4 regions of the Janthinobacterium sp. TPC_1 genome follow, and region 1 is predicted to be linked to each of the others. Evidence: predicted binding sites of a transcription regulator. Region 1 holds the regulator's gene; each other region holds the start of a gene.
What was found. The regulator FNR, encoded in region 1, switches genes on or off when oxygen is low (the NO sensors DNR and NnrR bind a similar motif). The targets are predictions, from matches to a motif close to TTGATNNNNATCAA.
Positions count from the first base shown of each region.

Region 2: ACQVLG_RS19690 (bacteriohemerythrin) is a predicted target of FNR. The motif match lies at 4,686-4,699, and genes of this name have one in related genera.
Region 3: ACQVLG_RS28010 (OmpW/AlkL family protein) is a predicted target of FNR. The motif match lies at 5,321-5,334, and genes of this name have one in related genera.
Region 4: paaA (1,2-phenylacetyl-CoA epoxidase subunit PaaA) is a predicted target of FNR. The motif match lies at 2,023-2,036, and genes of this name have one in related genera.

Region 1 covers NZ_CP195157.1:1,539,648-1,547,462, forward strand. Annotated here, with positions in the region: gene ACQVLG_RS07475 (T6SS effector phospholipase Tle3 domain-containing protein) at 1-401, opposite strand, end outside; partial or broken gene ccoN (cytochrome-c oxidase, cbb3-type subunit I) at 648-2,074, shown strand; gene ccoO (cytochrome-c oxidase, cbb3-type subunit II) at 2,090-2,704, shown strand; gene ACQVLG_RS07490 (cbb3-type cytochrome oxidase subunit 3) at 2,706-2,909, shown strand; gene ccoP (cytochrome-c oxidase, cbb3-type subunit III) at 2,902-3,822, shown strand; gene ccoG (cytochrome c oxidase accessory protein CcoG) at 3,827-5,209, shown strand; gene ACQVLG_RS07505 (FixH family protein) at 5,312-5,836, shown strand; gene fnr (fumarate/nitrate reduction transcriptional regulator Fnr) at 5,961-6,719, opposite strand; gene ACQVLG_RS07515 (cache domain-containing protein) at 6,959-7,815, shown strand, end outside.
Region 2 covers NZ_CP195157.1:3,997,568-4,005,382, reverse strand. Annotated here, with positions in the region: gene ACQVLG_RS19705 (TonB-dependent receptor) at 1-781, opposite strand, end outside; gene ACQVLG_RS19700 (PepSY domain-containing protein) at 1,315-3,852, shown strand; gene ACQVLG_RS19695 (hypothetical protein) at 3,979-4,164, shown strand; gene ACQVLG_RS19690 (bacteriohemerythrin) at 4,775-5,173, shown strand; gene ACQVLG_RS19685 (hypothetical protein) at 5,177-6,019, opposite strand; partial or broken gene ACQVLG_RS19680 (TonB-dependent receptor plug domain-containing protein) at 6,346-6,864, shown strand; gene ACQVLG_RS19675 (TonB-dependent siderophore receptor) at 7,791-7,815, shown strand, end outside.
Region 3 covers NZ_CP195157.1:5,763,533-5,771,347, reverse strand. Annotated here, with positions in the region: partial or broken gene ACQVLG_RS28050 (GGDEF domain-containing protein) at 1-128, opposite strand, end outside; gene ACQVLG_RS28045 (DUF1987 domain-containing protein) at 132-530, opposite strand; gene ACQVLG_RS28040 (SiaB family protein kinase) at 553-1,110, opposite strand; partial or broken gene ACQVLG_RS28035 (SpoIIE family protein phosphatase) at 1,175-2,330, opposite strand; gene ACQVLG_RS28030 (NAD(P)H-dependent oxidoreductase) at 2,571-3,161, opposite strand; gene ACQVLG_RS28025 (MerR family transcriptional regulator) at 3,221-3,586, opposite strand; gene fur (ferric iron uptake transcriptional regulator) at 3,661-4,101, opposite strand; partial or broken gene ACQVLG_RS28015 (LysR family transcriptional regulator) at 4,353-5,250, shown strand; gene ACQVLG_RS28010 (OmpW/AlkL family protein) at 5,400-6,017, shown strand; gene ACQVLG_RS28005 (MetQ/NlpA family ABC transporter substrate-binding protein) at 6,100-6,927, opposite strand; partial or broken gene ACQVLG_RS28000 (methionine ABC transporter permease) at 6,953-7,632, opposite strand; gene ACQVLG_RS27995 (methionine ABC transporter ATP-binding protein) at 7,625-7,815, opposite strand, start outside.
Region 4 covers NZ_CP195157.1:802,400-810,214, reverse strand. Annotated here, with positions in the region: gene ACQVLG_RS03950 (M14 family metallopeptidase) at 1-292, opposite strand, end outside; gene ACQVLG_RS03945 (hypothetical protein) at 434-688, shown strand; gene paaX (phenylacetic acid degradation operon negative regulatory protein PaaX) at 924-1,853, opposite strand; gene paaA (1,2-phenylacetyl-CoA epoxidase subunit PaaA) at 2,121-3,110, shown strand; gene paaB (1,2-phenylacetyl-CoA epoxidase subunit PaaB) at 3,137-3,421, shown strand; partial or broken gene paaC (1,2-phenylacetyl-CoA epoxidase subunit PaaC) at 3,436-4,190, shown strand; gene paaD (1,2-phenylacetyl-CoA epoxidase subunit PaaD) at 4,190-4,723, shown strand; gene paaE (1,2-phenylacetyl-CoA epoxidase subunit PaaE) at 4,764-5,843, shown strand; gene paaG (2-(1,2-epoxy-1,2-dihydrophenyl)acetyl-CoA isomerase PaaG) at 5,895-6,686, shown strand; gene paaH (3-hydroxyacyl-CoA dehydrogenase PaaH) at 6,688-7,815, shown strand, end outside.

The DNA.
Region 1 (7,815 bases):
TCGCTGGCCTTGTAGCCCCAGCGGAACTGGATCACGGGCGAGAAATGCGCTTGCGGCCCGATGAAGGTGGCGGCCGTGTAGTCGGGATCGACATAGCCGTCATCGCTCAGTTCGCTCCGATAGCCCACCGGCGTCAGTTGCCCCGCCTGCGCCGTGGCATGCGCCATGTGCTCGTCGCAGCGCTTCATGCGCGTGTTCAGGCCCTGGCACAAGCCGGCTTCGGCGGCGCGGTACCACTCGCCGCCGGAATTGACGCCATGCACGAAGATGACGATGCCCGGCGACGGCGCCTGCACCAGGCAAGCGAGCTTGCCGTGATCGAACAGGGTCGTGCCCTCGGCCTTGCCGACGACCAGGTCCACCGGGGCATCAAACGGGTCGCGGCGTTCGGGGTCTTCCATGGCGGGCCTTGGGCGTGTCTGGACAAGCCACTGTAAGTCATTGCTTCCATGCACGTTTTACGCCATGTCAAGCCAGCTGTTGCAGGGATCTTGCATGGCTTTTTTGACCGGAATATCACTTTATTTCGATGCCAGTTCGCTACGCTTATTTCATCCGGGGAATTTTGATCCACATCAAAGTTTTTTCGCGGTCAAACACTTACTCTCTGGCCACCATCATAAATAGTAATTCCAGGGAGAGTCTTTGTGGATCAATCGCTGAACTATAACTACAAGATCGTGAAGCAATTCGCGGTCGCTACTGTGGTATGGGGCATCATCGGCATGCTGGTAGGCGTTATCATCGCCGCTCAGCTGGCCTGGCCTGCCCTGAACCTCGACATACCATGGCTGACATACGGACGCTTGCGTCCGCTGCACACGAATGCGGTGATTTTCGCCTTCGGCATCTGCGGCCTGTTCGCCACCTCGTACTACGTGGTGCAACGCACCTGCCAGGTACGCTGTTTTCCGACAAACTGGCCGCCTTCACGTTCTGGGGCTGGCAAGCCGTGATCCTGTGCGCGGTCGTCAGCCTGCCCATGGGCCTGACCCGCGGCAAGGAATACGCCGAACTGGAATGGCCTATCGCCATCCTCATCGCCGTCGTCTGGATCGCCTACGCGATCGTCTTCTTCGGCACCTTGATCAAGCGCAAGGTCAAGCACATCTACGTGGCCAACTGGTTCTTCGGCGCCTACATCCTGGCCGTGACGATTTTGCACGTGGTCAATGGCGCCGTCATGCCAGCCTCGTTCACCAAGTCGTATTCCGCCTACGCGGGCGTGCAGGACGCCATGATCCAGTGGTGGTACGGCCATAACGCGGTGGGCTTCATCCTGACCGCCGGCTACCTGGGCATGGTCTACTACTTCATCCCGAAACAGGCCGAGCGCCCCGTGTACTCGTACCGTCTGTCGATCGTCCACTTCTGGGCGCTGATCTTCACCTACATGTGGGCGGGGCCGCATCACCTGCACTACACGGCCTTGCCTGACTGGACGCAATCGATCGGCATGGTCTTCTCGCTGGTCCTGCTGGCACCAAGCTGGGGCGGCATGATCAACGGCATCATGACCCTGTCGGGCGCCTGGCACAAGCTGCGCACCGACCCGATCCTGAAATTCATGATCGTTTCGCTGTCGTTCTACGGCATCGCCACCTTCGAAGGTCCGATGATGTCGATCAAGACCATCAACTCGCTGTCGCACTACACCGACTGGACCGTTGCCCACGTGCATGCGGGCGCCCTGGGCTGGGTGGGCTTCATCACCATGGGTTCGATCTACTATCTGCTGCCACGCCTGGCGGGCCGCACGCAGATGCACAGCACGCGTCTGGTCGACGTGCACTTCTGGGTGGCCACCATCGGTATCGTGCTGTACATCGCTGCAATGTGGATCGCCGGCGTGATGCAGGGCCTGATGTGGCGTGCGGTCAATCCGGACGGCACCCTGACCTACACCTTTGTCGAGAGCGTGAAAGCAACGTATCCGTACTACGTGGTGCGCGTGGCCGGTGGCCTGCTGTACCTGTCGGGTATGTGCATCATGGGCTACAACACCTGGATGACCTTGCGCGGCAGCAAACTCCCCGTCGCCCGCATTCCAGAACTGAACGCGGCGCACGCCTGATAGGAGCATAAGCAAATGAAATTTTCACATGCATGGATTGAGAGAAACCCCTGGCTGCTGATCGCCCTGGTCACGGTGGTGATCAGCATCGGCGGCGCCGTCGAGATCGTTCCCCTGTTCTTCCAGAAGAGCACGACGGAGCCGGTCGCCGGCCTGAAGCCGTACTCGCCGCTGCGCCTGGCGGGCCGCGACATCTACGTGCGCGAAGGCTGCTACAACTGCCACTCGCAGATGGTGCGCCCGCTGCGCGCGGAAACGGAACGCTACGGCCACTATTCGGTCGCCGGCGAGTTCGTCTACGACCGTCCGTTCCAGTGGGGTTCCAAGCGCACGGGGCCCGATCTGGCCCGCGTGGGCGCCCGCTACAGCGATGAATGGCACCGCACGCACTTGAACAACCCGCGCGACGTGGTGCCCGAGTCGAACATGCCGGCCTACCCCTGGCTGGCGAAGACCAAGCTGGTGCCTGACGACATCATGCCGAAGATGCGCGCCCTGAAACGCCTGGGCCAGCCGTACAGCGATGAAGAGATCGCCGCCGGCCCCGCGCAGCTGCAGGACAAGACGGAAGAAGACGCCCTGGTCGCCTATCTGCAGGGCCTCGGTACATTAATCAAAACAAGGAATTAGCATGGCAATCGAAAACCTGTTTGACAGCGCCAGCAGCGTCATGACGGTGGTTTCCTTTACGACGTTCGTGGGCATCCTGTGGTGGACGTTCAGCCGCAGCAATGGCGACTTCGACGCGGCGGCGCGCCTGCCGTTCGCCGACGACGCGCTCGACTATCCGGCCGAGGCCGAGATGAACCTGGCGAAGGAGCATAACCATGGCTGACTTTACCAATGGCTTCTGGAATATCTACGTCATCGTGCTGTCCCTGCTGGGCATCATCGGCTGCGGCGTGCTGCTGTACTCGCAGTCGAAAGTGAAAGTGGCCGCCGGCGCCCCCGCCGACGGCACCACGGGCCACGTGTGGGACGAGGACTTGAAGGAACTCAATACGCCGATGCCGCGCTGGTGGATGTGGTTGTTCTACATCACCATCGTCTTCGCGCTGGCCTACCTGTTCCTGTATCCGGGCCTGGGCAACTACGCCGGCAGCCTGGGCTGGAAATCCACGGGCCAGTACGAGGAAGAGCTGAAAAAGGCGGAAGCCGACTACGGTCCCCTGTTCAACAAGTACCTGAGCCAGGACTTGAAGACGGTGGCCGCCGATCCGCAGGCGCAAGCCATCGGCCAGCGTTTGTTCCTGACCTACTGCGCGCAATGCCACGGTTCGGATGCGCGCGGCAACAAGGGCTTCCCCAACCTGACGGACAAGGACTGGCTGTATGGCGGCGATCCCGACATCATCAAGACCACCATCATGCACGGCCGTAATGGGCAAATGCCGCCGATGGGCGCCGCGCTCGGTTCCGAAAAGGATGTCGAGAACGTGGCCCATTACGTGCTGAGCCTGTCCGGTTCCACCTCGGATCCCGTCAAATCCGTGCTGGGCAAGGCCAAGTTCGGCGCCTGCATGGCCTGTCACGGCGCCGATGCGAAGGGCAACCAGATGCTCGGTTCGCCTAACCTGACGGACAAGATCTGGCTGTACGGCGGCAGCGCCGATACCATCATGGAAACCGTGCGCAAGGGTCGCTCCAACACCATGCCGGCCTTCAGCGATTTCCTCGGCGAATCCAAGGTACACGTGCTGTCGGCGTATGTCTGGAGCCTGTCGAATCCCCAGACGCCCGTGAAATGATGTAATGGAACCTCAAGTCATCAAGATGTATGCGGCCCGCGAGCAAATCTACCCTCGCGAGGCCAAAGGACGCTACGCTACCTGGCGATGGGTATGCGTATGGCTTACCCAGCTCGCGTTCTACGGCTTGCCGTGGTTGACCTGGAATGGCAGGCAAGCCCTGCTGTTCGATTTGACCACGCGCAAGTTCTACATTTTCGGCGTCGTGCTGTGGCCCCAGGATTTCATCTATCTGGCGGCCCTGCTGATCATCTGTGCGTATTTGTTGTTCCTCGTCACGGCCATTGCCGGGCGGGTGTGGTGCGGGTTCTCTTGCCCGCAAACGGTATACACGGAAATCTTCCTGTGGGTCGAACGCCGCATCGAGGGCACGCGCAGCGCGCGCATGGCCCTCGACAAGCAGGGTCCGTCCCTGCGCAAGGCGTTCAAGAAGACGGCCAAGCACCTGGTATGGGGCGCCATCGCCCTGTGGACGGGCTTTACCTTTGTCGGCTACTTCACGCCGATCAAGGAACTGGCGCACGCGGTGACCACGCTCAATTTCGGTCCCTGGGAGTGGTTCTGGGTCTTGTTCTACAGCCTGGCAACCTACGGCAACGCGGGCTGGCTGCGCGAGCAGGTGTGCAAATACATGTGCCCCTACGCGCGCTTCCAGAGCGCCATGTTCGACCAGGACACCCTGATCATCACCTACGATGCCAAGCGCGGCGAACCACGCGGCGCCATGAGCAAGAAGGCCGGCAACAACGACAAGCTCGGCGATTGCATCGACTGCACCCTGTGCGTGCAGGTGTGTCCGACCGGCATCGATATCCGCAACGGCCTGCAGTATGAATGCATCGGCTGCGCCGCCTGCGTCGATGCCTGCAACAGCGTGATGGACAAGGTCGACCGGCCGCGGGGACTGGTACGCTACAGTACCGACCATGCGATGGAAAACAACTTCAATTCGAAGCAGATACGCCAGCGCGCCATGCGCCCGCGCGTCTTGATCTACACTTCCATCCTGGCCCTGATCATCATCGCCGTGTGTACTTCGCTGGCCCTGCGCACGCCGCTGAAGATGGACGTGATCCGCGACCGCGGTTCGATGGGACGCGAAGTGGAAGACGGCATGATCGAAAACGTCTACCGCCTGCAGATCATGAACACCTCGGAGCAAAGCCAGCATTTCAAAATCAGCGCATCCGGCTTGCCGGGCCTGACCTTGCTGACGCGCGAAGAAGTGACCTTGCAGCCAACGGAAACGCTGGGCTGGCCGATCCGCCTGCGCGTGCCGCACGGCGTCGGCGAGAAAGGCTCGAACAAGATTGCGATCGAATTGCAATCGCTGGACGACCCGTCGCTGCATGTGCGTGAAAGCGCGGTATTCATCGTGCCACGTTAACAAGGAAAGGCGGACGGGGACCGGGTGCCCTCGCCGCCGCCACGAAGTTGCAGGAAGGCCGGTTCCCGCATGGGGACTGGCTGATTAAACAGGAGAAATAGCATGTCCGACAGTCTGAAACTGCAACCTCCCGTTGCCCCGTGGTACAAGCACCGCTGGCCATGGCTGCTGATGATCGGTCCCGGCCTGTCCGTGGTCGTCGGCAGTTTCATGGGCTATATTGCGTTTACGCAACCCGATGCGCTGGTGGTGGGCGATTATTACAAGCAGGGCAAGGCCATCAACCAGGATTTGAAGCGCGACACGGCCGCCAGCAACCTGGCGATGGATACCAGCCTGTCGTATGACGTCGCTGCAGCGCGCCTCAGCGGTTCCGTGCACAGCTTCGGCAAGGCGTACCAGGGTCCGCTGCAGCTGCACCTGGCGCATGCGACGTTGCCGGAAAAGGATATCAAGCTGCTGGTGCAGCCCGATGCGGCCGGCAATTTTTCCGTGACGCTGCCGATGCTCGAACGCAGCCGCTGGCAGGTGCTGGTGGAAAACGATAAGCGCGAGTGGCGCCTGTCCGGCATCTGGACCTGGCCGTTGCAGCGCAGCATCGCGCTGCATGCGGATGAAGAACTATAACGTACAGTGCCGGGAAAACCGTAGCGAGCGGCAGTGATTTGTGGCTGAGAAGCACAGCTGTGCTATAGCACAGCGAGCATCGCAGGCCGCAAAGCGCGACGCGCAGTAGGTTTTGACGGTGCTGTTATTTGCAGACGTCCGTACCGGCCGTAATGGCCTTCAGTTTCGCCGGCTGCAGGATCTCGATCTCGCGGTTGGAGACGCGCAGCCAGCCTTCCTTCTTGAATTTCGACAATAAGCGGCTGACGCTCTCGATGGTCAGGCCCAGGTAGTTGCCGATTTCCTCGCGCGACATGCGCAGCTGGAATTTGCTGCTCGAATAGCCGCGCGCCTCGTAGCGCGACGCCAGGTTGACGATGAAGGCGGCAAAACGCTGCGTCGCCTGCATATTGCCCAGCAACAGCATCACGCTTTGCTCGCGCGTGATTTCCTGGCTCATCATGCGGTGGAAATGGCGCAGCAGGGTCGGCATGTTGCCCAGCAATTGTTCCAGGCTGGAAAACGGGATTTCACACACTTCACTATCTTCCAGGGCCACCGCATTACAGTGGTGGCGGTCGGCGCTGATGGCGTCCATGCCCAGCAGTTCGCCGGCCATCTGGAAACCCGTCACCTGCTCTTCGCCGCCGGGATTGATCTGGTACGTCTTGAAGTGGCCCAGACGGATCGCGTACAGGTTCTGGAACGAGTCGCCGATGCGGAACAGCGAGGCGCCGCGCACGATCTTGCGGCGGCGGCCGATGATCTGGTCCAGTCTGTCCATGTCGCCCACATCGAGGCCCATCGGCAGGCACAATTGATGCATGCTGCAAGTCGAGCATCGCGCACGCAACGCCTCCACGTTCACGGTGGGCAAGGTTGGAGTGAGTAGCGCTTCAGTCATGTCGGTACCTTTTAGAAAATGCAACAACAAGTTTACTGCATACAGGGTTGCCGTGTGCCAATTTCACCGCAATTTCGCTGAATAAACGACGTTCCGACTTTAATTATATGGCAACATCGTCAAAAGGCCGTACGGGGCAGGCAATTTGCGCGGTGGCGCTTGCCAAGCTGGGGCATTGATAGGAAAATTCCTGACAGCATTATCTGCCGCCTGTGCCGCCCGGTACTGAAAAGGAAATCATGAAGCCTCTCGGCATCAAAGCAAAAGTCGCGCTGGCCACCAGCCTGACCTCGATCGCCATGATCGCGCTGGTCACGATGATCCAGGTGCAGCACATGCGCGACGATTTCACCCGAGTACTGCTGAGCCAGCAGTCGTCCCTGATCACCCGCACCGCCGCCGAACTCGACGACAAGCTGGCCATGCTGCTGCAGATCGTCACCCTGACGGCCAGGCAGCAGCCGCCGGAACTGATCGCCCAGCCCGCCCAGTTGCGCCAATACTATTCGCGCCGCTCGATGCTGGTGCTGTTCGACGACGTGCTGGTGCTCGACGCGCATGGCGCCGTCGTGGCCGACATGCCGGAAGTGGCGGGGCGCGCCGGCATCAATGTTGCCGAGCGCGAATACTTCCAGACCGTCCTGCGCACGCGCCAGCCCATGATCACGGAACCGATGCTGGGCAAATCGAGCGGCATGCCCATCGTGCAGATGGTGGCGCCCGTGCTGGCCGCCGATGGCCAGGTGGCCGGCGTGGTGATCGGCGTATTGCGCCTGTACAAGGACAACCTGCTGGGCCGTTTGCGTTCGGAAAAGATCGGCAAGAGCGGCTATTACTTCATCCTCACGCGCGGCGCCGTGCCGCGCTACGTGCTGCACCCGGACACCAGCCGCTTGCTGCAGCCGCGCCTGCCGAACGCCAACCTGACGACGACCCAGCTGCTGAAGGACGATGGCGAAGGCAGCATGGTCAGCACCAACAGCCGCGGCATTACGGCCGTCAACAGCTTCAAGCGCCTGAAATCGGTGAACTGGCTGCTGGCCGCCTCGCTGCCCATCGACGACGCCTTCGAACCGTTCGATGGCGTGCTGTACCG
Region 2 (7,815 bases), 2.5 Mb from region 1:
CCGATTTCAGGCCGAAGGTGACGGATGGCGCGATGCCCCAGCGGTCGCCATTGATGTAGTCGCGGCCGGCAACGTGGGCGTCATGCGCCATCACGTTGAGGCGCACGGCCACGTCGTCGCTGACGACGCGGTTCGCATCCAGGGTGGCGCGGCGGTACTTGGCGCTGCCCAGGCCCACGGTGGCATTGGTGAAATTGTCGACTTTCGGCGTCTTGCTGATCAGATTGACGCCGCCGCCCGCGGACGAGCGCCCGCCGTAGGCCGAGTTCGGGCCCTTGACGACTTCGATTTGTTCCAGCGCAAAGATTTCACGCGACTGCGAACCCGTGTCGCGGATGCCGTCGATATACGTATCCGTTTGCGCGTTGTAGCCGCGGATAAACAGATTGTCGCCCACAGGGTTGCCGCCTTCGCCGGCGCCGATGGTGATGCCCGGCACGGTGCGCAGCGCGTCCGTCAGCGAGACGGCGCCCGTTTGCGAAATGATTTCGGCGGGAATCACCGTCACGGATTTCGGCGTGTCCAGCAGCGGCGCCGTCAGCTTGTCGTTCTCCGATTTGACGGGGGCCTGGATCAGGCGGTCAGCCGTGCCGATGACTTTCACTTCCTGCAACTGCTGCGGCTTGTCCACCGTTTGCGCGTGCAGCGCCAGCGGCATGGCCAGGGTGGCGAAGGCGGCCAGGGCCGTGCCATGCATGCGCGGCGCGGCGGCGATCTGGTGCTTGCGGCTGCGGATGGCAGCGGCTGGCTTGGCGGCGCCTGCGGTGTGTTTCAATGTCATCGTGTTCTTTCAATCTATCAAGTGGGCTGAATATAGCTGGCGAATGCGCCGTAGCGCCTGGCTGGCCATGCTTGCTTGGGTACTACAAAACTGCCACAGCACCGTCATGCGCGGCGCCCGGGGCAAGCCGGGTGGAGCGCGATATTGTCATTGCTGTAGGAAGTGTCCTGCGCCGGTGAGACAGCCAGCCATGCTGGCTGGCGTACTGGTCGCTGAAATCGTCAATGGCTTGCACGGAAAAACGAAGCAAGGAGCTGCCGGACTTGCCTGCCAGGCGGGTCCGCCTGTATCCGCAGCGCATGTTCAACGATTCAGGATCAGCTCATAGTTACGAATGAGAATGATTTTTATTTTTACATAATTTCACTGTGATGTAAATTATCAATGTCAGCATTTTTCAATTCCGTGGCTATTCTCGCTGCCTCGGGACCTGGCCCTTATTTGCGAATGATTCTCGTTTGCGTTAATATGTCAGCCTTCCTTCTTCCCTGCCATGCCTGACGCCCCGCATGGCAGCGCTATCGAAAGCCGCCATGACCAGTTCTTCCCTCCCCCAGTTGCGCGCCGGCACCGATGCCGACGCCGCGTCCGCAAGCCGCCAGCGGCGCGCCCATGCCGCCTCTCCGCAAGCGCGGCGCTGGCGCTGGAGCTGGAAGCAGGTCTGGTTTCAATTGCACTGGTTTATCGGCATCACGGCCGGCACGGTGCTGGTGATCATCGGCCTGAGCGGCGCCACCCTGGCCTTCAAGGATGAACTACTCGATGTCATGAACCCCGGCGTGCGTCATGTGCCCGTGGAAACACGCGCGCCGCTGACGCCGGCACAGCTGAGCAACATTGCCGCAGCAGAACACGGCCAGCGCGTCGCCTCGATCACCATGTATGCGCAGGCGGGCGCGGCGCCCCGGCTGTTTTTCGCGCCCAAGAACGGCCAGCGGCGCGGCGAGTCCGTTTATCTGCACCCGTACACGGGCGCGACCCAGCCGGCGTTGATGGGGACGGAATTTTTCGAATGGACGGAATCGCTGCACCGCTGGCTGCTGCTGCCGCGCGACCCGGGCCGGCAAGTGGCGGGCGCGCTGGCCCTGTGCCTGCTGGGCTTGGCACTGTCCGGCCTGTACCTGCGCTGGCCCCGCCGTCCGCTGGACTGGCGCACCTGGCTGACCTTCGATCCGGCATTAAAAGGCCGCTCCTTCCTGTGGAATCTGCACGCCGTGGCCGGCACCTGGTGCCTGGTGGTCTACGTGGCGCTGACCCTGACGGGCATTTACTGGAGCTATGACGTGGTGCGCGACAATATCGACGCCTGGGCCGGCAAGCCGCCCCGCACGGCGCAAGCACCGGGCAAAAAAGGCGCGCCGAAGGAGCCATCGCCCGCCGCCGACATCGGCCTGGCCTGGAGCACTTTCCAGCAGCACGCCGCCGGCTGGACCCTGGCCACGGTGCGCCTGCCCACGCGCCCCGGTGAAGCCGTGCAATTCACGTGGCTGGCCAGCGATGCGCCGCACGAACGGGCGCGCAGCCGCATGAGCATTGCGCCGGCCGATGGCATGGTCACGGAAAACGAGCCGTACAGCCAGCAGGCGCTGGGGCCGCGCCTCGTCAACATCATTTATCCGCTGCACATGGGCACGTATTTTGGCTTGCCGGGCCGCATCATCGTGACGCTCGCCAGCCTGGGCCTGCCCCTGTTCGCCGTCACGGGCTGGATGCTGTACCTGGGCCGCCGCAAGGCAAAACGCGCTGTGCAGGCGCAGCGGGCCCTGCTGGGTGCCGGCGCACCGGGCAAGACGGGCACAGATTTACCGACCCTGGTGGCCTACGCCAGCCAGTCGGGTCAGGCCGAGCGCCTGGCCCTGGAAAGCGCGCGCGCCTTGCAACAGGCTGGCGTGGCCGTCGACGTGCAGTCGCTGGAGCAGTTTGATCCCGCGCAATTGCGCCAGTACGAACGGGCCCTGATCGTCGCCAGCACCTTTGGCGAAGGCGAGGCGCCGGACGGCACGCGCCGCTTCGCGCGCCTGTTGCACCAAATGGCGGGCACGCCGCTGGCCGGCCTGGACTTCGGCATGCTGGCCCTGGGCGACCGCCATTACAGCGCCTTCTGCGGCTTCGGCCATGCGCTGGCGCAACAATTACAAGCGCTGGGCGCCACTTCCCTCTTCCCGCTGATCGAGGTCGACAAGCATGATCCCGCCGCCCTGGCCGCCTGGTCGCAGGCGCTGGCCCGCTGCAGCGGCAGCGCCATCGACGCCATCGGCGTGCAGGAAGAAGCGTCGTACGCCGAGTGGCGCCTGGCGCGCCGCGTGCTGCTGAACCCGGGCAGCCTGGGTGGCGAACTGCATGAAATCACCTTGACGGGCCCGGCCGGCGCCAGCTGGGAAGCGGGTGCGCTGGCGGAAATCATCGGGTGCAACGCGGACGGTAGCGATGGCGATGCAGACATTGCCCATCACGCGCCGCGCAGCTATTCGCTCGCGTCGCTGCCCTCCGATGGCGAACTGCAATTGCTGGTGCGCCAGGAGCGCCATGCGGGCGGCGAAAACCAAGGCTACGGCATCTGTTCCGGCTGGCTCACACGCTTCGCGCCCGTGGGCGCCGCCATCCGCCTGCGCCTGCAAGCCAATCCCGCCTTCGCGCCCGCCCTGGTCGACATGCCCTGCATTTATATCGGCAACGGTTCCGGCCTGGCCGGCCTGCGGGCACACCTGCGCGCGCGCCAGCGGGCGGGGCTGGCCCGCAACTGGCTGCTGTTCGGCGAGCGCCAGCAAGCTTTTGACAGCGTCTGCGGCGCAGAGTTGCAAGGCTGGCTCGACGCTGGCCACCTGGCGCGCCTGGACCGCGTCTTTTCGCGCGATGGCAACGATGGCGGCAAACGCGAATACGTGCAGGACCGCCTGCGCGCCAACTCCCACGAACTGCGCGACTGGCTGGCGCAAGGCGCCATCGTCTACGTGTGCGGCAGCTTGCAAGGCATGGCGGCGGGAATCGATGCTGTACTGCAAGAAGTGCTGGGCCAGGACGGTCTCGACGCCCTGCTGGCGGCCGGACGCTACCGCCGCGACGTGTATTGATCTGCATCAGGCTAGCCCCCGGCAGCGCCCGGCTATGTGGGCCGGCGCACGGTCGGCGCCAGCCATCGGACTAGAGTGGGGACATGGCGGCAAACCCGCGCCGCCCCCTTCTCTGCGAGGCTAGCCATGAAAAACCCCTGGATGAGCATGTACCTGAGCGCCGCCAACCGCATCGCCAACACGGCGCGCGGCCACGCCACGGCCGCCGTCAAGCGCGAAGCGGCGAAAAATACGCGGCAGTTGACGCAAGTGTGGTTCGATTCCTTTCTTCCGCCAACAGGCAGGCCCCGGCGCAGCCGCAAGGCAAAATAAGCGCCGTCACGATCGGCAACTGGTGCAGTGCATCACAGCAACTAGTTGAAGTTTCAATCAGATGAACTAAACTGCAAGCATGGTAGTACATAGAACGTGACCGGAGGCGCCGCATCCCCGCGCCGCCGCCAGGACACCGGGAGACGACCATGTTGACGCTCAAAGTGCTGCTCTGTCTCGCCTTGTCGGCCTTGCCTTGCTGCTCGTGCCCCTCGTGCTGAGGGATGCGATGCAGACGTCGGCCGGGCAGCAGTTGCAGGTGCCGAATGTGGATGCGCAAGGCATGTGGGCCCACTGGCCTCGGCAATAAGACGCGCGGCTGAGAAAACGTCGCTGGCTGCGTTGCTTTGACTTGCCGTACTAGCGTACTGTCTGCGTCAAAGACGCCTTGCCAGCGGCGTTTTTCAGCGGCGCTCGGTAACACGGCGCATCGTTTAAAACCGCTTTGTTGCGGGTGGGAATTTGTTCCCTTCGTCCATTTGTTTTTGTCTTGTTTTCCTCTTTGCCTCTTCACCATACTTTTGATCCAGATCATGGATTTCGCCCTTCGCTGCGCCCACACTGGAACAGTCCGCTTCGCACCGCGACGGACTTAACCTGGAGCATTGGCATGGGTAAATCGCATTGGAAGGATGAGATGGCGCTGGGCGTTCCCGCCATCGACGAGGCGCATGAGGCGCTGTTTCTGGAGCTGGCGCGGCTGCAGCAATTGAGCGACCAGCATTTCAGTGTGGCATTTCGCGAGCTGGTTGCGGCCGTCGAACGCGATTTCCGCGAGGAAGAGGATTTGATGGAGCAAATCGCCTTTCCCTCGCTGGCCAACCACCGCGAACAGCATGCGCGCGTGCTCAGCGGCTTGCACCATGCCTGGGCCGCCGTCGATGAGGGCGATCTGGAACAGGGGCGCCATGCGCTGTCGCTGTTGCCGCAATGGCTGATCTTTCACCAGGCCACCATGGACCTGGCCCTGGCGGCGGCGCTGGAACTGGTGCAGCGCCAGCCCAACTAGCCTCTACAGCAACAGCACCGTCGCCTGCTCGGGCAAGACCACGCGGTAATGTCCCGGATACTTGTCTTCGCCGTCGAAAATCTTGCAAAACACGGGCTGTCGGATGTCGTTGACGGCCGGCTCGCTCATGGGCAAGGTGGCGATCAGTTGCTCGCCATCCATTAACTGCAAGGCGCTGCCCCGCTCGGCCGCGCAAAAGGCCAGCGCTTGCACGTCGTCGGCGAACGGCCGCTTGTACCATGGCGTGATGGCCCGCACGGCGCGCCGCGCGTCGTGCAGGACTTGCCCCACGCGCGTGACGTTCCAGGCATCGCGCGCCACGGATGGCTGCAACACGATATTCGCCGTCAGCTCGCCCCTGCCCTTGTTCACCAGGAAGGAGCCGTCCTGCGCGGCGATGTCCTCGTTGAGCGGCACGACAAACACGCCGCCGTCGGACACCTTGATCGGCATGGGCGCGCCATTGCCTTGCAAGGCCACGCGCACGTCGTCGATGGTGGCGCTGAGCTTGGCCGGAATCAGGCGCAGGGCCATGACCACGCTGCCGCTCGACACTTGCCACACTTTCCTGGCCGTCAGATAACTTTCACGGTAAGCCGTGAAGCGCACGCGCGGCGCCTTGGCGTCGCCGCTGGCCGTGATCGTCACCGTTTGCGAGGGCAAGGCGTCCTCCGCGCTCGCCGCTGGCGCCGCGGCGGTGGCTGGCGCAAGCGGTGACGATACGGCGGCGGGCGGCACGCTGGCACTCTGCAGCGGCGCGGGAACAGCCGGCGGCGGCGCGTGTTCCTGGGCCTGGCCCAGCGACACGACACACAACCATCCGGCACAAGCGATCCATGTACGCATGCATTTCTTTCAATGAGGAAAATATTTTGTCAGCGCCTGCATTATCGCAGAAGGCCGGACGATGCGCCGCCCTTGGGCGGCCTGTACTCGGCTGCCTGCACTCCTTTGGTGCGCACGCTTGATTATTTGGCAAATACCACTTATATTGATAATGATTCTTATTCACATAATATGAACGGAATCATGCACGCCCTTTCCACTGCCATGCGCGGGTGGAACTGCTATCCGAGCCAGATCCCGGGCCAGCGTCACGCCATCCCCCAGCTACTGCGCCACTCGCCAGACGAGATAGGAACCCTCACGACTAAAAATACTCCAGGAAAATAATGCAATCGACCACCGTCCTATCTTCTTCGCGCCTGCCCGCCCTGCGCCCCCTGCCCCATTTATTACACATCAGTCTGCTCAGTCTTGCCGCCGGCGTGGCCCTGCCGGCACTGGCCGCCGACGCCGCCCCGGCCGACGTGACCATGCCGGCCGTCACCGTGCTGGGCCAGTCAATGGCCACCACGGAAGGCACGCAGTCGTACACGGCAGGCGAAACGCGCAGCGCCACGCGCATGGACCTGTCGCTGCGCGAAACGCCGCAATCGGTCAGCGTCATCACGCGCCAGTTGCTCGACGACCTGGGCGCCGTGCGCCTGGACCAGGCGCTGGCGCAGACGACGGGCATCCAGGTGGGCCAGAACGACACGGAGCGCACGACTTTTTATGCGCGCGGCTTCGGCATCAACAATATCCAGATCGACGGCATGGCGCGCGGCGGCAATGCGCCGCTGCAAGACACGATTTTGTACGACCGCATCGAGGTCGTGCGCGGCGCCACCGGCCTGATGGGCGGCACGGGCGACCCGTCGGCCACCATCAACATGATACGCAAGCGCCCGACGAAGGAATTCCAGGCCAGCGCCGGCCTCATCATGGGCCGCTGGGATGACCAGAGGATCGAGGCCGACCTGTCCACGCCGCTGAACGCGGAGGGCAGCGTGCGCGCGCGCACGGCCCTGGCCTGGCAAAAACGCGATTCCTACCTGGACATGTATCACGAACGCAAGACGGTCGGCATGCTCATCGTCGAGGCGGACTTGCGTCCCGGCACCCTGCTGACGGCGGGCGTCGACTTCCAGGACAACAAGCCCACGGGCGCCACCTGGGGCGCCGTGCCCTACTGGAATGCGGACGGCAGCCTGGCGAACTTGCCGCGCAACACCAGCTGGACGACGCCATGGAGCACCTGGGCCCAAAAGCAGCACACGGTATTCACGTCGGTGGACCAGCGCCTGCCGGGCAACTGGAATCTTCACCTCGGCTATGCGCGCACGGAAAGCACGAACCGCACCACCGTCGCCTATGCGGGCGAAGGTCATCCCGATCCCGCCACCGGCACAGGCATGAAACTGTGGACGGGCGCACGGGGCGCGGGAGAAAGGAACAGCGACAATTTCGACGTCTACGCCAGCGGGCCATTTACCTTGCTGGGACGCAAACACACGGCCATCATCGGCTGGAATGGCGACAACCGCCAGGAGCGTTCCCCCGGTGGCAAGGCGAAAATCGATTATGAACCTTTGGTCCCTGATTACCGCAGCTGGACGGGCAACATCCCCCGCCCCGTATTCCACCCGGATGGCTCGCATACGGAAAAAGTCACGCGCCTGGCGGGCGGCTATGTGGCCACGCGTTTGAGCCTGGTCGACCCGCTGCATGTGATCATCGGCGCGCGCAGCAGTACTTACCGCACGGACACACGCGCAACTACAACACGCAAGGCGTGTACACGGGCAGCGGCGACTTTG
Region 3 (7,815 bases), 2.1 Mb from region 1:
AGCACGCGGCGCTGCGCCTCGCCGCTGGCGTGAAGGTCGGCGTGCATGCGGCGCGCGGCAGCCAGCGCGGCCGCTTCCACGGTGAACAGGTCGGGTTCCAGTCCGGACTCGGAGAGGGCGGCGTGCATGTCCTAGCTGCCCTGCACGGGATGGTCGTGGAAGTCGAGCGCCGTGAAGTCCTGCTGCAGCTCCTGGCCGAATTCCAGGATGGTGTCGTCATCCTCGTCGTGATACCAGTTCAGGCGCACCTGGTTGCCGTCCGCGGCCGCCTGGTTCAGGGTGTCGAACAGGGTAAACAGCATCTTCGTGCTGGAGCTGTTGAAGTAGGCCAGCGAGACGTTGACGGTGATGGCCGCTTCGTTGCAGCCAGCCAGGTAGGCGCGCACCGCGGCGATCAGCGGGCCATAGAAGGCGGCCGCGTTTTCCGGGTACGACTCGCCCTTGATCGACAGGGTGTGCTGCTCGAAACGGAAGTCGATTTCGGGCGAACTCGGGGTCGCGGCGATGAACAGTGGTGACGGTAATTGCATATGCTTTCCTGAGTCGGCTCTTTCAAATGATGGCTTTGATGCAGAAGATGGTGTGGCCAGGCTCCTGTGGATCCTGGACGAATTCGAATTCCAGCGGTTCGCTGGCGTCGCGTGCCATGGTAAGGAACCCCAGGCCCGCGCCCTTGCTGTCGGACGGTGCTTCCTCGCGCAGGGCCTTCTTGTAGGCGAGGCGGATTTCGTCCATCGTCATGGTGTGCAGCGGTTCCAGGCGGGCGCGGATCTGCGCCACGTTGTCCGTCGAGACGGGGTTGGCGCACAGCAGAAAAAAGCTGTCGCCGCGCGTGCCGATGCAGAACGAGCCGCGCCGCATCTGCTGGTCCAGCTGCGCATCGGGCGTCAGGCTGTCGGCCGAATAATGCATGATGTTTTGCGACATCTCAATGAACGAGGAAAAAATGCGCCGCCGCGTGGGCCCGGCCGCGCCGGCAGTATCGAGGCGCGCCTTGATGGTCTCGGAAATGGCGCTGACCACGTGCTGCGAGAAATAGCCCACGTAAAAAAAGATGATGTTGCGCTTGCGCGCCACGTCCCAAAACTCGTTGAATTCTTCGTACAGCACGTGCGTGCTCCTGGCTAGCCGGTGACCCGGTTTCTTGTTGATAAGGTGGCTCGATGGCGCCCGACTACAGGCGAAAACAGAAAAAGGTCAGGTCGTCGCGGCGCGGCTGTTTTCCCTGCCATGCCGCGCTGTCCCGCAGCAGCGCCGCCGCCACGTCGCTGGCGGGTGCATCGCGCCGCGCCAGCAGCTGCTCGCGCATGCGCCGCTTGCCGTAGGCGATGTCGCGTGCGCCGCCGATCTGGTCGAGCAAGCCGTCGGTGGTGAGGAACAGCAGGCTGCCGGCGGGGATGTCGAGCGTCTCGTTGTGCCAGCAGTAGCCGGCCTGCGTGTCGACGTAGCCCACGCCCATGCGCGCGCCATCGATGGCGCGCACGGCCTCTTCGCCGGGCGCCACCACGTACAGCGCCAGTTTCGCCCCCGCGAAACGCAGGCTGGCGCTGGCCGTGTCGTAGGCGAGGAAGGGCGCAATCCATGCCGTCGTTCGAGCCGGCATGGCCGGCGTGGCCGCTGCTGGCGCCATCCTGTCCCAGCAAGGTCTTGATGGCGCGGCTGACGGCGCCGATCAGGGCGGCCGGATCGCGCGGCCCCCGTTCGCGCAGGGCCTGGCTCAGGGCCGACGAGGCGATCAGGGTCATGAAGGCGCCCGGCACGCCGTGCCCCGTGCAGTCGGCGATGGCGGCGAACCAGCCCCCTTCATGGCGCTCGAAAAAGTAGAAATCGCCGCCGACGACGTCGCGCGGCTGCCATTCCAGGTGCGCGTCGGGCAGGGTGGCGCGCAGTTCCGCATCGGAGGTGCGCAGCAGCGCGCGCTGGATGACGCTGGCGTAATCGATGCTGTGCATGATTTGCCGGTTCTTTTCCGCCTGCATGGTGGCGACCACGTTCATCAGCTGCAAGCCGAAGCCCACGCCGGCCAGCGCGCCGTCCTCGGTGATGATGAAGCCGTCGGCCAGCGCCTTCTCGCCCGCTTCCACGGCGCGGAAGGTGAGGTCTTCGATGCTCATGGCGCCGTCGACGATCAGCGGTTCCTTGTCCATGAAGGCGATGCAGCTCTTCTTGCCGTACACCTCGTGATAGAAGGGCTTGGACATCTGCGACATGAAGATATTGCGGCTGATCAAGCCGATGGGCTTTTGCTGTTCCGTGACGGGCAAGCTCATCATGTCGCGCCGCTCCGTGAACAGTTCCAGCACGGCGAAATTGCTGGCGTCGGCCTGCACGGATTCCGTGGGTATGCACAGGTCAGACGCCACGGACGTGCGATAACGGGGAAGATGCAATCGAGAAGCGTTGAACTCCACAGCGGCTACCTTTACATGACGATCGGACCCTTGTTGTCGCGAGAGCAAGGCGACTGACAAACAGGCAATACCATCATGGTAGCCGTGGAATATGACGGCTTGATTACCGGCTTGTCAAAACCGTATGCAAGATGGCTGCATGGCAAGCCATTGCCGGGCCTACAGGCGCCGGGCCAGCGCCTGCGCCTGTTCCAGCCAGCGCGCGCGCTGCGCTTCGGTGGAATCGATCATGGGGCCGAAACTGGCCACCCTGACGGGCTTGACGCCGCAAAATTCCAGCGTCGTCTTGCGCAGCTGGTGGATGCCGGGCATGTGGTAGACCCAGCGGAAATACCAGGGCGGCGTGTCCATCGCCACCAGCAGCTGCGCCGTGCGGCCCTTCAGCAGCTGCGCCGGGAAAGCCTTGCCGGGGCGATACTTGAAGGCAAAGCCGGGCAGGAAGATACGGTCGACAAAGCCCTTCAGCAGGGCCGGCGCGCCGCCCCACCAGATCGGGTAGGCGAACACCAGGTGTTCGGCCCAGCTGATGGCTTCCTGCGCGGCCAGCAAGTCCGGCTCCAGCGGCTGCACCTGGCGGTAGCCTTCATGCAGATTCTGGTCGAAGTCGAGCTGGCCCAGGCGCAGCTCGCGCACGGTATGGCCCGCGCTGCGGGCGGTGGCGGCATAGGTCTCGGCCAGGGCGGCGCAAAAGCTGTCGCTGGACGGATGGCCGAGGAGAATTAAAATGCGCTTCGGTGTAATTTTGCTCATGCTGCAGGCTTTCCGTTAAAGAAGAGCTTGCATGCTAAAGCCTGCCCTTAGTGGCAGAGTCAAGCGGCCGCTTGAAGGTGCTGGCGCGCCAGGCAGTCGCGGATTTCCGCGTCGATGTCGGCCAATTGCGCATCGAGCTGGCGCAGGCGGGCGATATCCTGCCGCACTTGCGCGCGCTTGGCGCTGATGTGCTGCGACAGGGCGGCCCAGTCGGTCTCGTCGCCGGCCAGCAGGGGCAGCAGTTCGGCCAGGCGGAAGCCCAGCGCCTGCGCCTGGCGTATCAGTTTGACTTGCGCCAGGTCCTGCTGCGTGTAGACGCGGTAGGCGCCCGAGCGGCGCACGTCGCCCAGCAAGCCCAGCGTTTCATAGTGGCGCAGGGCCTTGGGCGAGGTGCCCGCCAGGCGGGCGATTTCTCCGATGTACATGCTTGTCCCTTGTTGAGCTGCGGCGCACGCAGTGTAGCGCAGGTGGCTTGCCAGGCGCTACCTTGCGCGCTGCCTCAGGAGGCTTTGCGCGGCGGGATTTTCTTCGCCGTGCACTCGGCGCAGGTGCCGTACAGCGACAGCGCGTGCTCGTGCAGCACGAAACCCCGCTCGGCGGCGATCTCGTTCTGGCGCAGCTCGATGCCTTCATCGACGAATTCATCGACCTTGCCGCAGCCCGTGCAGACCAGGTGGTCGTGGTGCTGGCCTTCGTTCAGCTCGAAGACGGCGTGGCCCGATTCGAAGTGCCGGCGAAACAGAATGCCCGCTTCGGCAAACTGCATCAGCACGCGGTAGATGGTGGCCAGGCCCACGTCGATCTTTTCAGCCAGCAAGAGTTTATACACGTCGTCCGCACTCAGGTGCTTGATGCCGCCTTCTTGAAACAGCTGCAGAATCCGCAAGCGGGGGATGGTCACTTTCAAGCCCGATTCACGCAGTTCCCTCAATATATCCATGTCTCCCATTCCTTTTATTATCGCCTGAGCGAGCGCTTAAGCGTGAACCTGCATTATATCGCAAATGATAATCATTACCATTCTCATGTGCGTGCAGGAGTTAGTATGCTGCGCGGGCCGGCGGCAATCCAGTGACATCGGCGCAAGTGGCGATTGCGTGGCGGACAACTTCTGCCCGCGTTGTCGTTAACGATGGAAAAATGGCGCCCGTATCGCTACACTGTGCAACAGGCAATAACAATGGAGGAGCCATGGACCGATTCGATGCGATGCGCATCTTTACGCGCATCGTCGAGCTGCGCAGTTTCACGCAGGCGGCGCATGACCTCGGCTACCCGAAGGCGACCGTCACGCATGCGATCAAGCAGCTCGAAGCGCGGCTGCGCGTGCGCCTGCTGCAGCGAACCACGCGGCAAGTGACGCCCACGCCCGATGGCGAGGCGTATTACCAGCGCTGCGCGCGCCTGCTGGCCGACCCTGGAAGAAACGGAAGCCGTGTTCAGTTCGGCGGCGCAGCAGCCGGCCGGCAAGCTGCGCATCGACCTGCACGCGACCCTGGCCATGCATTTCGTCATGCCCGTGCTGGACCGGTTCTGCGCCCGCTATCCCTTGATCGAACTGGAAATCGGCATGGGCGACCGCCTCGTCGACCTGGTGCGCGAAGGCGTCGATTGCGTGCTGCGCGTGGGAGAGCCCGGCGACTCGTCCATGGTGGCGCGCCGCGTCGCGCTGCTGGAGCAAATGACGTGCGCCAGCCCCGCCTACCTGGCCGCGCACGGCACGCCCGAGACCCTGGCGCAGCTGGCGGGCCACCGCGCCGTGAATTTCTTTTCCGCCCGGACGGGCAAGGTCTGGCCCTTCGATTTCAAGGTGGACGGCCAGCGCCACAGCGTGGCCTTGCCGGGCACCGTGTCCGTCAATAACGCGGACGCGTATCACGCCTGCTGCCGCGCGGGCCTGGGCCTGATCCAGGCGCCCCGCTACCACCTGGAGCGGGCGCTGGCGGCCGGGGAGCTGGTGGAAGTACTGGCGCACCTGCGGCCCGACCCCTTGCCCGTGTCCGTGCTGTATCCCCATCACCGGCAATTGTCGCCGCGCGTGCGCGTGTTTGCCGACTGGGTCGCCGGCCTGTTTGCCGAGGCGGCTTGATTTTGCAATGCCGCATTTTCTTGACCTGGGCAAAGAAAAAAATCCCTCTTTTGATGCCATCTAGCACTATTTGATGTGGATCAAAGTTTTTGTTGCACTGCACTCTTAGACTTCGCTGCGTTACTTAACGACAAAAAGAGGGAACTAGAATGAAGAAGTCCGCAACTGCAGCAGCAATCGTTTTGGCCGCCATCGGCGCATTCGCCGGCAATGCAATGGCGCAGGAAAGCCCATGGCTGGTGCGTGCGCGTGCCGTGCATATCGATCCGGCCAATAAATCCACGCCGGTCTTGGGCGCTGGCGCATCGGACACGATACACGTCAGCAGCAAGACGATTCCTGAAATCGATATTTCGTATTTCTTTACCCCCAATATCGCTGCCGAGCTGATCCTGACGTATCCGCAAAAGCATGACGTCACCCTGGGTGGCAAAGATATCGGCACGTTCAAGCATCTGCCGCCGACCCTGTCGCTGCAATACCACTTCATGCCGGAAAAACAGTTCAGCCCATATGTGGGTGCAGGCGTGAACTACACGAATATTTCGAGCGTGAAACTGCTGGACGGCGCCGGCCGCCTGGAACACGACAGCTGGGGCTTCTCGCTGCAAGCCGGTGTCGATTACAAACTGGATAAAAACTGGTCGCTGAACTTCGACATCAAGAAAGTACAGATCCGCAGCGACGTCTTCGTCGGTGCGGCCAAGGCCAGCGAAGTCAAGATCGACCCTGTCCTGATCGGCGTAGGCGTCGGCTACCGCTTCTAAGCATGGCATGACAGCGTCCGCACGGCGCGGACAATAAAAAAGGACGGCCTTGGCCGTCCTTTTTACGTTTGGTGCACGCCGTTTATTTTTTCAGCGTCTTTTCCAGCGCCAGCTGGTAGTCCGTCTTTTCGTAGCCGGCCAGGTATTTGTTCGTCGCGTCGAGGAAGGCGCGTGAGCGGTAGGCCGCTTCCAGGTCCTTCACCCATGGCTTGGCCTTGTCGGCCGTGCGGATGGCGACCAGGTTGATGTAGCTGTCCGAGATCTTTTCCACGCTAAGGGCCGACGTCAGCTTCATGCCGGCGGCCAGCGCGAAGTTACCGTTCACAAAGGCGTAGTCGGCGTCCGCCAGCGAACGTGGCAGCTGCGCCGCTTCCAGCGGCACCAGTTTCAGTTTTTTTGGATTTTCCAGCACGTCGCGCTCGGACGCGCGCAGCGGATCGACGTTCGGTTTCAGCTTGATCCAGCCCATCTTGGCCAGCATCACCAGCGCGCGCGCCTGGTTGGTCGGGTCGTTCGGCATGGTGATGGTGGCACCGTTCTTGACTTCCGCCAGGGTTTTCTGCTTGCCGCCGTACAGGCCGATCGGCATGGTCGGCACGGTGATCAATGCGCTCAGTGGCAGCTTGTTATCGGTGGCGAACTTGGTCAGATACACGATGTGCTGGAACACGTTGGCGTCCAGCGAGCCTTCGGCCAGCGCGTAGTTCGGCTGCACGTAGTCGTTGAATTCGACGATCTTGACCTTGTAGCCCTGTTTTTCCAGGATGGGCTTGATGCCCAGCTTCAGCTGGTCCGAATACGGGCCGGAGCTGGTGCCGATGACGATTTCCTTCGGGTCCTTGGCGTGGGCGGCGGTGGCGAGGGTCAGGCTGGCGGCGGCCAGCAGCAGGGTGCGGCGAATGTGGTTCATGTAGGTCCTTGTTTCTGAATATAAATTAACGTTTGTCGAGGCGCTTGGCGATGCGCGTGCCGGCGAACTGGATGGTTTGCACCAGCACGATCAGGATGGCGACGGTGGCGACCATGATGTCCGTCTCGAAGCGGTAGTAGCCGTAGTAGCGGATGGCCAGGTCGCCGATGCCGCCTCCGCCCACCACGCCGGCCACGGCCGAATACGACAGGAAGCTGATCGACAGCACGGTCAGGGCCAGCACCAGGCCGGAGCGCGCTTCCACCAGCAGCACGCGGAAGATGATCTGCATTTCCGAGGCGCCCATGGCGTGCGCCGCCTCGATCACGCCGCGCGGCACTTCGCGCAGGTTCTGTTCCACCAGGCGCGCCAGGTAGGGAATGGCGGCGAACGACAGCGGCACGCTGGCCGCCAGCGGGCCGATCGAGGTGCCCGCGATGATGCGCGTAAACGGCGTCAGGGCGACCAGCAGGATGATGAAGGGGAAGCTGCGCACGGTATTCACCAGCCAGCCGAGGATCGTCGACAGCGGACGGTTTTCCAGCGACTGGCCTTCCGAGACGAGGAACAGCAAAATGCCCAGCGGGCCGCCGATCAGGATGGCGGCCGTCAAGCCGATGCCCAGCATGGTCATGGTCTGGCCCAGCGCCACCCAGATTTTTCCGGCAGCAGGTTGATGACGTTATTGATCGATTCTTCAAACATGTGATGCATCCTTCCATGCGGTGGCTTCAAACGCCTCGGTGCCGTAGTAAGCCAGCTCGCGTCCCAGCGCAGTCTTGCGCGGGGTGGCTGTGTCGCTCAGGTCAAATTGTTCGGCGATGGCGCCGTTTTCCACGACGGCGACCCGGTTGCAGATGGCACCGAGCACCGACAGCTCATGGCTGA
Region 4 (7,815 bases), 740 kb from region 1:
CGATGGTCATCACCGTGCCGTCAAAGCTGGTGGGCACGCGGAACCAGGTTTCGCGGTCGTAGCTGGCCACGGCCTGGTAATCTTTCCAGCCGTCCGGGTAGGCCGACTTGCCTGCGTTCATGAAGCGGATCGTGCACGCCTCGCCTTGCGCGCCTTGCAGGCGGAAATAAAACCACTGCGTGATGTCGGCGTGGGAATCCTTGCGGATGTTCAGCTCGATGGATTGGGCATCGTCGGCGCGCAGCACCTCGATCGCGCCGGCGTCGAATTGCTGGCTGATTTTAATGGTCATGAGTGTTCCTGATAAAAACATATGGGTTTTGCATCGTGTGCAATGGCGCGATGATACCCGTTTTAGCCACGCCTTTGTGCTGGCGCAAACGACGACGGACGTGCTTTGCTAACGTGGAAGCTCCGACATGGGGAGATCATCATGGACGACCATAGCAACCACATACGCGAACTGGAAAAGAAAATCAGCGCCCTCAGCGACGCCCTGGCGCACCTGGGCAAGGGCACGACCTTGCAGGAATTGCTGCGCATCATACGTTTCCCCGGCTATACGACGCCGGCCGAGTTCACCTTCAACGCCGCCATCCTTGACACCATGCTGGTGCAGGCCAATGCGTTGGAAAAGCTAGGGCAGGATTTGCTGGCAGGGGCCAAGCAGGTGGTGGCAAAACAGTGAGCAGGCGGTGACTTACAACACCTAACAAAACCGTAGCGAGCGGAAGGGAGTTGTGGTTGAGAAGCGCAACTGTACGAAGGTACAGTGAGCATCGCAGGCCGCAAATACCGACGCGCAGTAGGTTTTGATAGGTGTTCTTATTCCTGAACACCTGAAAAATGGCCAGGGCAAGGCGCAGGGCCGCAGGCAGTACGAACGTACGCCCAGGCCCTGCAACGCCGCCATGGACGTTTTATCAGGTGTTCAGTCCGCCAAAACGTTCAAAAAACCACGGCTCCACGTCGGGCACATGCTCATCCTCGCGCCGCAGGGTGGCCAGGATATGTTCCTCGGCGGCCGCATGGGTGATGCGGTACAGGTCGCGCGCCAGCGCATAGGCTTGCGTGCCGGGCCACGGTTCGGGCAGCAGTTCGACGGGCAGTTGCGGGTCGTGTAATTGCACGCGACGGTAGGCGTGCGTCAGCAGCGAGCGGATGACGAAGGCTTGCTCCGCATCGAAGACGGGCGCTTCCTGTAGCAGGGTCAGCAGGGGTTGGAAGCTGGCGATGAATTTTTCGTAGCCGGCCATCACTTCCGACAAGTCCCAGCATTCGCCCACCATGTCGCGCAGGGGGCGTGTGCTGACACCCGGCAACTCTGTTGTGTGGCAGACATACAGCTTGCCTTGCACCTCGTTGCGCACGAGGATATCTTCCAGCGCTTCCGTATTGCTGGCCGGGTGGCCAAAGATGCCCGGGGAGATCAAGCCATAGCCGGCCCATAACAATTCCTTGCGCAGCGCCCCCCGTTCGGCCGCGCCGATGCTGCCGGCCGGGCCGATCACCAGGGTCCAGCTGCCATCCCAGTGCACGACCAGCGGCGCATAGATGCGGCGGTAGGCGCGTTCGAAGCGGGCCAGCGCCTCCGGGCGTATCGTATAGGCGCTGCGGCGGCCGTCGCGCTGTGAGCTGAGCCAGCCTTCCTGTGCCAGGCGGAACACGCTGGTACGCAATAGCCGGTCATTGACGCCAAATGGCGCCAGCAGTTCGATCAGGCTGCCCAGCCAGATGGCGCCGCCGCGCGGCACGATGGCGTCGCCAAAGATGGTCATCACCAGGGACTTCGAGCGCGGTGGGTCGCTTTCCAGGAAATCGGCTATCCATGCCGTGCAGCGGGTGTTCTTCATGAGGTTCCGGTCTGGCCGTGTTGCGGTCGGTTCAATAAAAGCAGCAGTTTACTTGGCTGCGCGGGTAGCGCGGCAATAATTTGCCGGAAGCGCTGGGGGCGCTCCGTAGTGTTTTCTGATAAGCAATATCATACGCACAAAAAAGCTGCACAAGATACGATTTTTTAAAATGACTCACATCAAGTGTATGCAAATCGTTTTTTGTATCGTATTATCTGTTCATCGCACCGCGTTACTGCGCAAAATCAAAGACATGGGAGACAGATCATGTACGCACAAATGGTTGAAACCGGCCTCAAGAACGTCCGCTCCATCGACGACATGGGCCAGGAAGAGCGCGCTTTCCAGGCGCGCATCGACGAAGGCATCAAGATCGAGGCCAAGGACTGGATGCCGGACGCCTACCGCAAGACCCTGATCCGCCAGATTTCGCAGCACGCGCACTCGGAAATCGTCGGCCAATTGCCTGAAGGTAACTGGGTCACGCGCGCGCCGACCCTGAAACGCAAGTCGATCCTGCTGGCGAAGATCCAGGACGAAGCGGGCCACGGCCTGTACCTGTACAGCGCCGCGGAAACCCTGGGCGTTTCGCGCGACGACTTGCTGGCCGCCTTGCACTCGGGCAAAGCCAAGTATTCCAGCATCTTTAACTATCCCACCCTGTCGTGGGCCGACATGGGCGCCATCGGCTGGCTGGTCGACGGCTCCGCCATCATCAACCAGATTCCCCTGTGCCGCTGCTCCTACGGTCCGTATGCGCGCGCCATGATCCGCGTCTGCAAGGAAGAATCGTTCCATGCGCGCCAGGGCTACGACATCATGATGTCGCTGTGCAAGGGCACGCCCGAGCAGAAAGCCATGGCGCAGGATGCCTTGAACCGCTGGTGGTGGCCATCGTTGATGATGTTCGGCCCGTCCGACGCCGCCTCCGTCAACAGCGCCCAATCGGCGCAATGGCGCATCAAGCTGTTTTCGAACGATGAATTGCGCCAGCGCATGGTCGACCAGACCGTGCCGCAAATCGAATACCTGGGCTTGACCGTGCCCGATCCCGACCTGAAGTTCAATGCGGAAACGGGCCACTATGAATTCGGCGAGATCGACTGGTCCGAGTTCAACAATGTCCTGAAGGGCAACGGCCCGTGCAACCGCGAGCGTTTGCAAACGCGCGTGAAAGCGTATGAAGACGGTGCATGGTTCCGCGATGCCTTGGTCGCGTATGCAGACAAGCAAGCCGCTAGCAAAGCGGCAGCCTGAAATATCTATAAAAAGGGGATAGCAACATGAGCAAAGAATGGCCATTGTGGGAAGTGTTCATCCGCAGCCAGCACGGCCTGGCGCACAAGCATGTGGGCAGCCTGCACGCTTCCGACGCCGCCATGGCGGTCAACCATGCGCGCGACGTTTACACGCGCCGCAATGAAGGCGTGAGCATCTGGGTGGTGCGCGCGGCCGATATCGTCGCCAGCAGCCCCGGTGACAAGGGCGCCCTGTTCGAACCGTCGAACAGCAAGGTGTACCGCCATCCCACCTTCTTCCCGATGCCGGAAGAAGTCAAGAATCTGTGATGGGAGCGCCTGCAATGGATGACAAGGTCAACTACCTCCTGCGTTTGGGCGACAATGCCCTGATCCTCAGCCAGCAGCTGTCGCAGCTGTGCGGCAAGGGCCCGGCGCTGGAAGAAGACATGGCGCTGACCAACGTGGCGCTCGACTTGCTGGGCCAGACGCGCTTGTGGTTCAGCTATGCGGCCGAACTGGAAAAAACGCCGGCCGCGACGAGGACGACATCGCCTTCTTGCGCGATGCCCACGATTTCAAGAACTGCCTGCTGGTCGAACAGCCGAACGGCAATTACGCCGACACCATGATGCGCCAGTTCTTCTTCGACAGCTGGCACTACTTTCAGCTGCTGGAACTGACAAAATCGGCGGATGCCCGCATCGTCGACGTGGCGCAAAAGTCGATCAAGGAAGTGACCTATCACTTGCGTCGCAGCGGCGACCTGATCGTGCGTCTCGGCGACGGCACGGCGGACAGCCATGCGAAAACGCAGGCCGCGGCCGACAAGCTGTGGATGTACACGGGCGAGATGTTCACGTACGACGCCGTCGACCAGGCCATGGTCGCCGCCGGCATCGCGCCGCCATCGGACGTGCTGCGCCGGGCCTTCCTCGAACACGTGGCCGAGATATTCGCCGAAGCGACGCTGGTCATGCCGGCGCCCGACGCCTGGATGCAAAAGGGCGGCAAGCAGGGCACGCACACGGAGCACCTGGGTTTTATCCTGGCCGAGATGCAGTTCCTGCAGCGCGCCTATCCCGGGGCGGAGTGGTAATGAACACGGCCGGTGGCGCCGCAGCGCTGGACGCGGCACAGGTCTGGACCTGGCTGGGCGAGGTGCCCGACCCGGAAATCCCCGTCATCTCGGTGGTGGACCTGGGTATCGTGCGCGCCGTTGATGTCGTCAGCAGCGAAGAGTGCGTCGTGACGATCACGCCCACGTATTCGGGCTGCCCGGCGATGCAGGTGATCGCCGACGCCGTCACCGATGCCTTGCGCAGCCATGGCGTGGCCAGGGTGACCCTGGTGAACCAGCTGGCGCCCGCCTGGACCACGGACTGGATGAGCGAAGCGGGCAAGGCCAAGCTGAAAGGCTATGGCATCGCCCCGCCGCAGCAGCAGGTGATCGACATCAGTGGCTTGCGTGGTGGCGTGAAACGGCAACCGATGCCGAAGCTGGACGTGATCTGCCCGAACTGTGGCTCGACGCATACGCAGCTGACCAGCCAGTTCGGCTCCACGCCGTGCAAGGCACTGTACAAATGCCTGGCTTGCCGCGAACCGTTTGACTACTTCAAGTGCCACTAAAAAAATCAGGCACACGTTCCGAAGAAACTGGAGATGAAGCATGAGTAAATTTTATCCGCTGTCCGTGGCCAACGTGCGCAATGAAACGCGCGACACCATCGCCGTCACGTTCGACGTGCCAGCGGAACTGCAGCAGCAGTTCCGCTTCCAGCAGGGCCAGCACCTGACCCTGCGCGCCAATATCAATGCGGAAGACGTGCGCCGTTCGTATTCCATCTGTTCGGCGGTGCAGGACGGCACCCTGCGCGTGGCCATCAAGCGCACGCCGGGCGGCGCCTTTTCCACCTGGGCCAACGATACCCTGAAAGCCGGCGCCACCATCGAGGTGATGCCGCCCATGGGCCACTTCAACGTGCCGCTCGATTGCGTCAACCGCAAGCACTACCTGGCGTTTGCGGCCGGCAGCGGCATCACGCCCATCCTCTCCATCATCAAGACGACCCTGCTGACGGAACCCCTGAGCCGTTTCACCCTGTTCTACGGCAACCGCGCCTCGTCGTCCGTCATCTTCAAGGAAGAATTGACGGATTTGAAGGATGTGTACCTGGAGCGCTTGAACCTGGTGTACGTGATGAGCCGCGAGCAGCAGGACATCGAATTGTTCAACGGCCGCATCACGCAGGAAAAATGCGAGCAATTCCTGCAGCACTGGATCAAGGTCGAAGACTACGACAACGCCTTCATCTGCGGCCCGGAAGACATGATGCTCGGTGTCTCCGCCGCCCTGCAGGCAGCCGGCATGCCCAAGCAGAACATCAAGATTGAACTGTTCGCCGCCAGCATCCCGAAAAACGCCCACAAGCCACGCGCCCAGCTGGCTGCGGATGCGGTGCAGGAAACGGAAGTGACCGTCATCATGGATGGCAACCACACTACCTTCACGATGGACAAGGACAAGGAGTCCATCCTCGACGCGGGCCTGCGCCATGGGCTGGACATGCGCTACTCGTGCAAGGGCGGCGTGTGCTCGACCTGCCGCTGCAAGATCCTCGACGGCAAGGTCGAGATGGACGTCAACTACGCGCTGGAAGACTACGAAGTGGCGCGCGGCTTCGTCCTCAGTTGCCAGAGTTTTCCATTGACCGACAAGGTCGTGGTGGACTTCGACCAGGCTGAATAAAGCCGGCGCAGGGCTGACGCCCTGCCGTATCCATTACAAAAGCGAGACGCCATGACCTACCAAAACATCCTCTTCACCATCGAGCAGGGTATCGCCACTCTGACCCTGAACCGTCCCGACAAGCTCAATAGCTTTACGCAAGCCATGCACGAGGAAGTGCGCGACGCGATTGCGCAAGTGAACGCCGACAGCACCGTGCGCGTCTTCGTGCTGACGGGCGCGGGCCGCGGCTTTTGCGCGGGCCAGGATTTGTCCGACCGCGCCGTGGAACCCGGTTCGAAGGGCGTGGACCTGGGCGAGTCGGTGGAAAAGAACTACGCGCCGCTGGTGCTGGCCTTGAAAGCCTTGCCTATGCCAGTGATCTGCGCCGTTAACGGCGTGGCCGCGGGTGCGGGCGCCAACCTGGCGCTGGCCTGCGACATCGTCATCGCCGGCAAGTCGGCCAGTTTCGTCGAAGTGTTCTGCAAGCTGGGCCTGATCCCGGACACGGGCGGCACCTTCTTCCTGCCACGGCTGATCGGTTCGGCGCGCGCCATGGGCCTGGCCATGCTCGGCGAAAAACTGACGGCGGAAAAAGCGGAAGACTGGGGCCTGATCTGGAAATGCGTGGACGACGCGCAGCTGGCGGAAGAGACGCGCAAGCTGGCCGTGCACTTTTCCACGGCGCCGACCAAGGGCCTGGCGTATACCAAGCAGGCGCTGGCCGCCAGCGGCGCCAATACCCTGCCGCAGCAGCTTGCGCTGGAAGCGCGCATGATGAGCGATCTCGGTAACAGCGACGATTACCGCGAAGGCGTGGCCGCCTTCATGGAAAAACGCACACCGCAATTCAAGGGACATTGATATGACCGCATTGGCAAACAACAGTATCGTCGCCGTCATCGGCAGCGGCGCCATGGGCGCCGGCATCGCGCAGGTGGCCGCCGCCGCCGGTTACCGCGTCAAACTGTACGACACGCGCGCGGAAGCCGTCAGCAAGGCCTTGCTCGACATTGGCAAGATGTATGCGAAGCTGGCCGAAAAGGGCCGCATGACGGCTGACGATGCGGCAGCCGCCACGGCGCGCCTGCAGGCGGCCGGCAGCCTGGCCGATGTGAGCGATGCATCCCTGGTGGTGGAGGCCATCGTGGAAAATCTCGACGTCAAGCGCGGCCTGTTCGCGGAACTGGAAGCGCTGGTCAGCGACGACTGCATCCTGGCGACGAATACCTCGTCGATTTCCGTCACGGCCATCGCCGCCAAGCTGCGCCGCCCGGAACGCCTGGTCGGCATGCTTTTCTTTAATCCCGTGCCCCTGATGGCGCTGGTGGAAGTGATCAGTGGCCTGGCCACCAGTGAACAAGTTGCCGCCACCGTCTACGACACCTCGATCGCCTGGGGCAAGAACCCCGTGCATGCGAAATCGACGCCCGGCTTCATCGTCAACCGCGTCGCCCGTCCGTTCTATGCGGAAGGCTGGCGCCTGTTGAACGAGCAGGCGGGCGACCCCGCCACCATCGATGCCGTGCTGCGCGAAGCGGGCGGTTTCCGCATGGGCCCCTTCGAATTGATGGACCTGATCGGCCATGACGTGAATTTCTCCGTCACGCAATCCGTGTTCGGCGCCTATTTCAACGACCCGCGCTTCACGCCGTCCGTGCTGCAGCAGGAAATGGTCAACGCCGGTTTCCTGGGCCGCAAATCGGGCCGTGGTTTTTATCAGTATGGCGAAGGCGCGGCTGCCCCTGTCGCGCAGGCGGAAGCCCCGCAGCCGAAGCCGGAATTCGTCGCCCTGTCGGCCGCCATCGGCGGCGATGGCCGTGGCCACAGCGGCATCATTCGCAGCCTGGTGCAGCGGCTGGAGCAGGCTGGCATCACGGTCAGCCGCCGCGTGACGCAGGAAGGCCAGACACACGACGAAGCGCCGGCCCTGCATTGCCATGGCGCCGCGATTTATCTGACCGATGGCCGCAGCGCCACCCAGCGCGCGCAC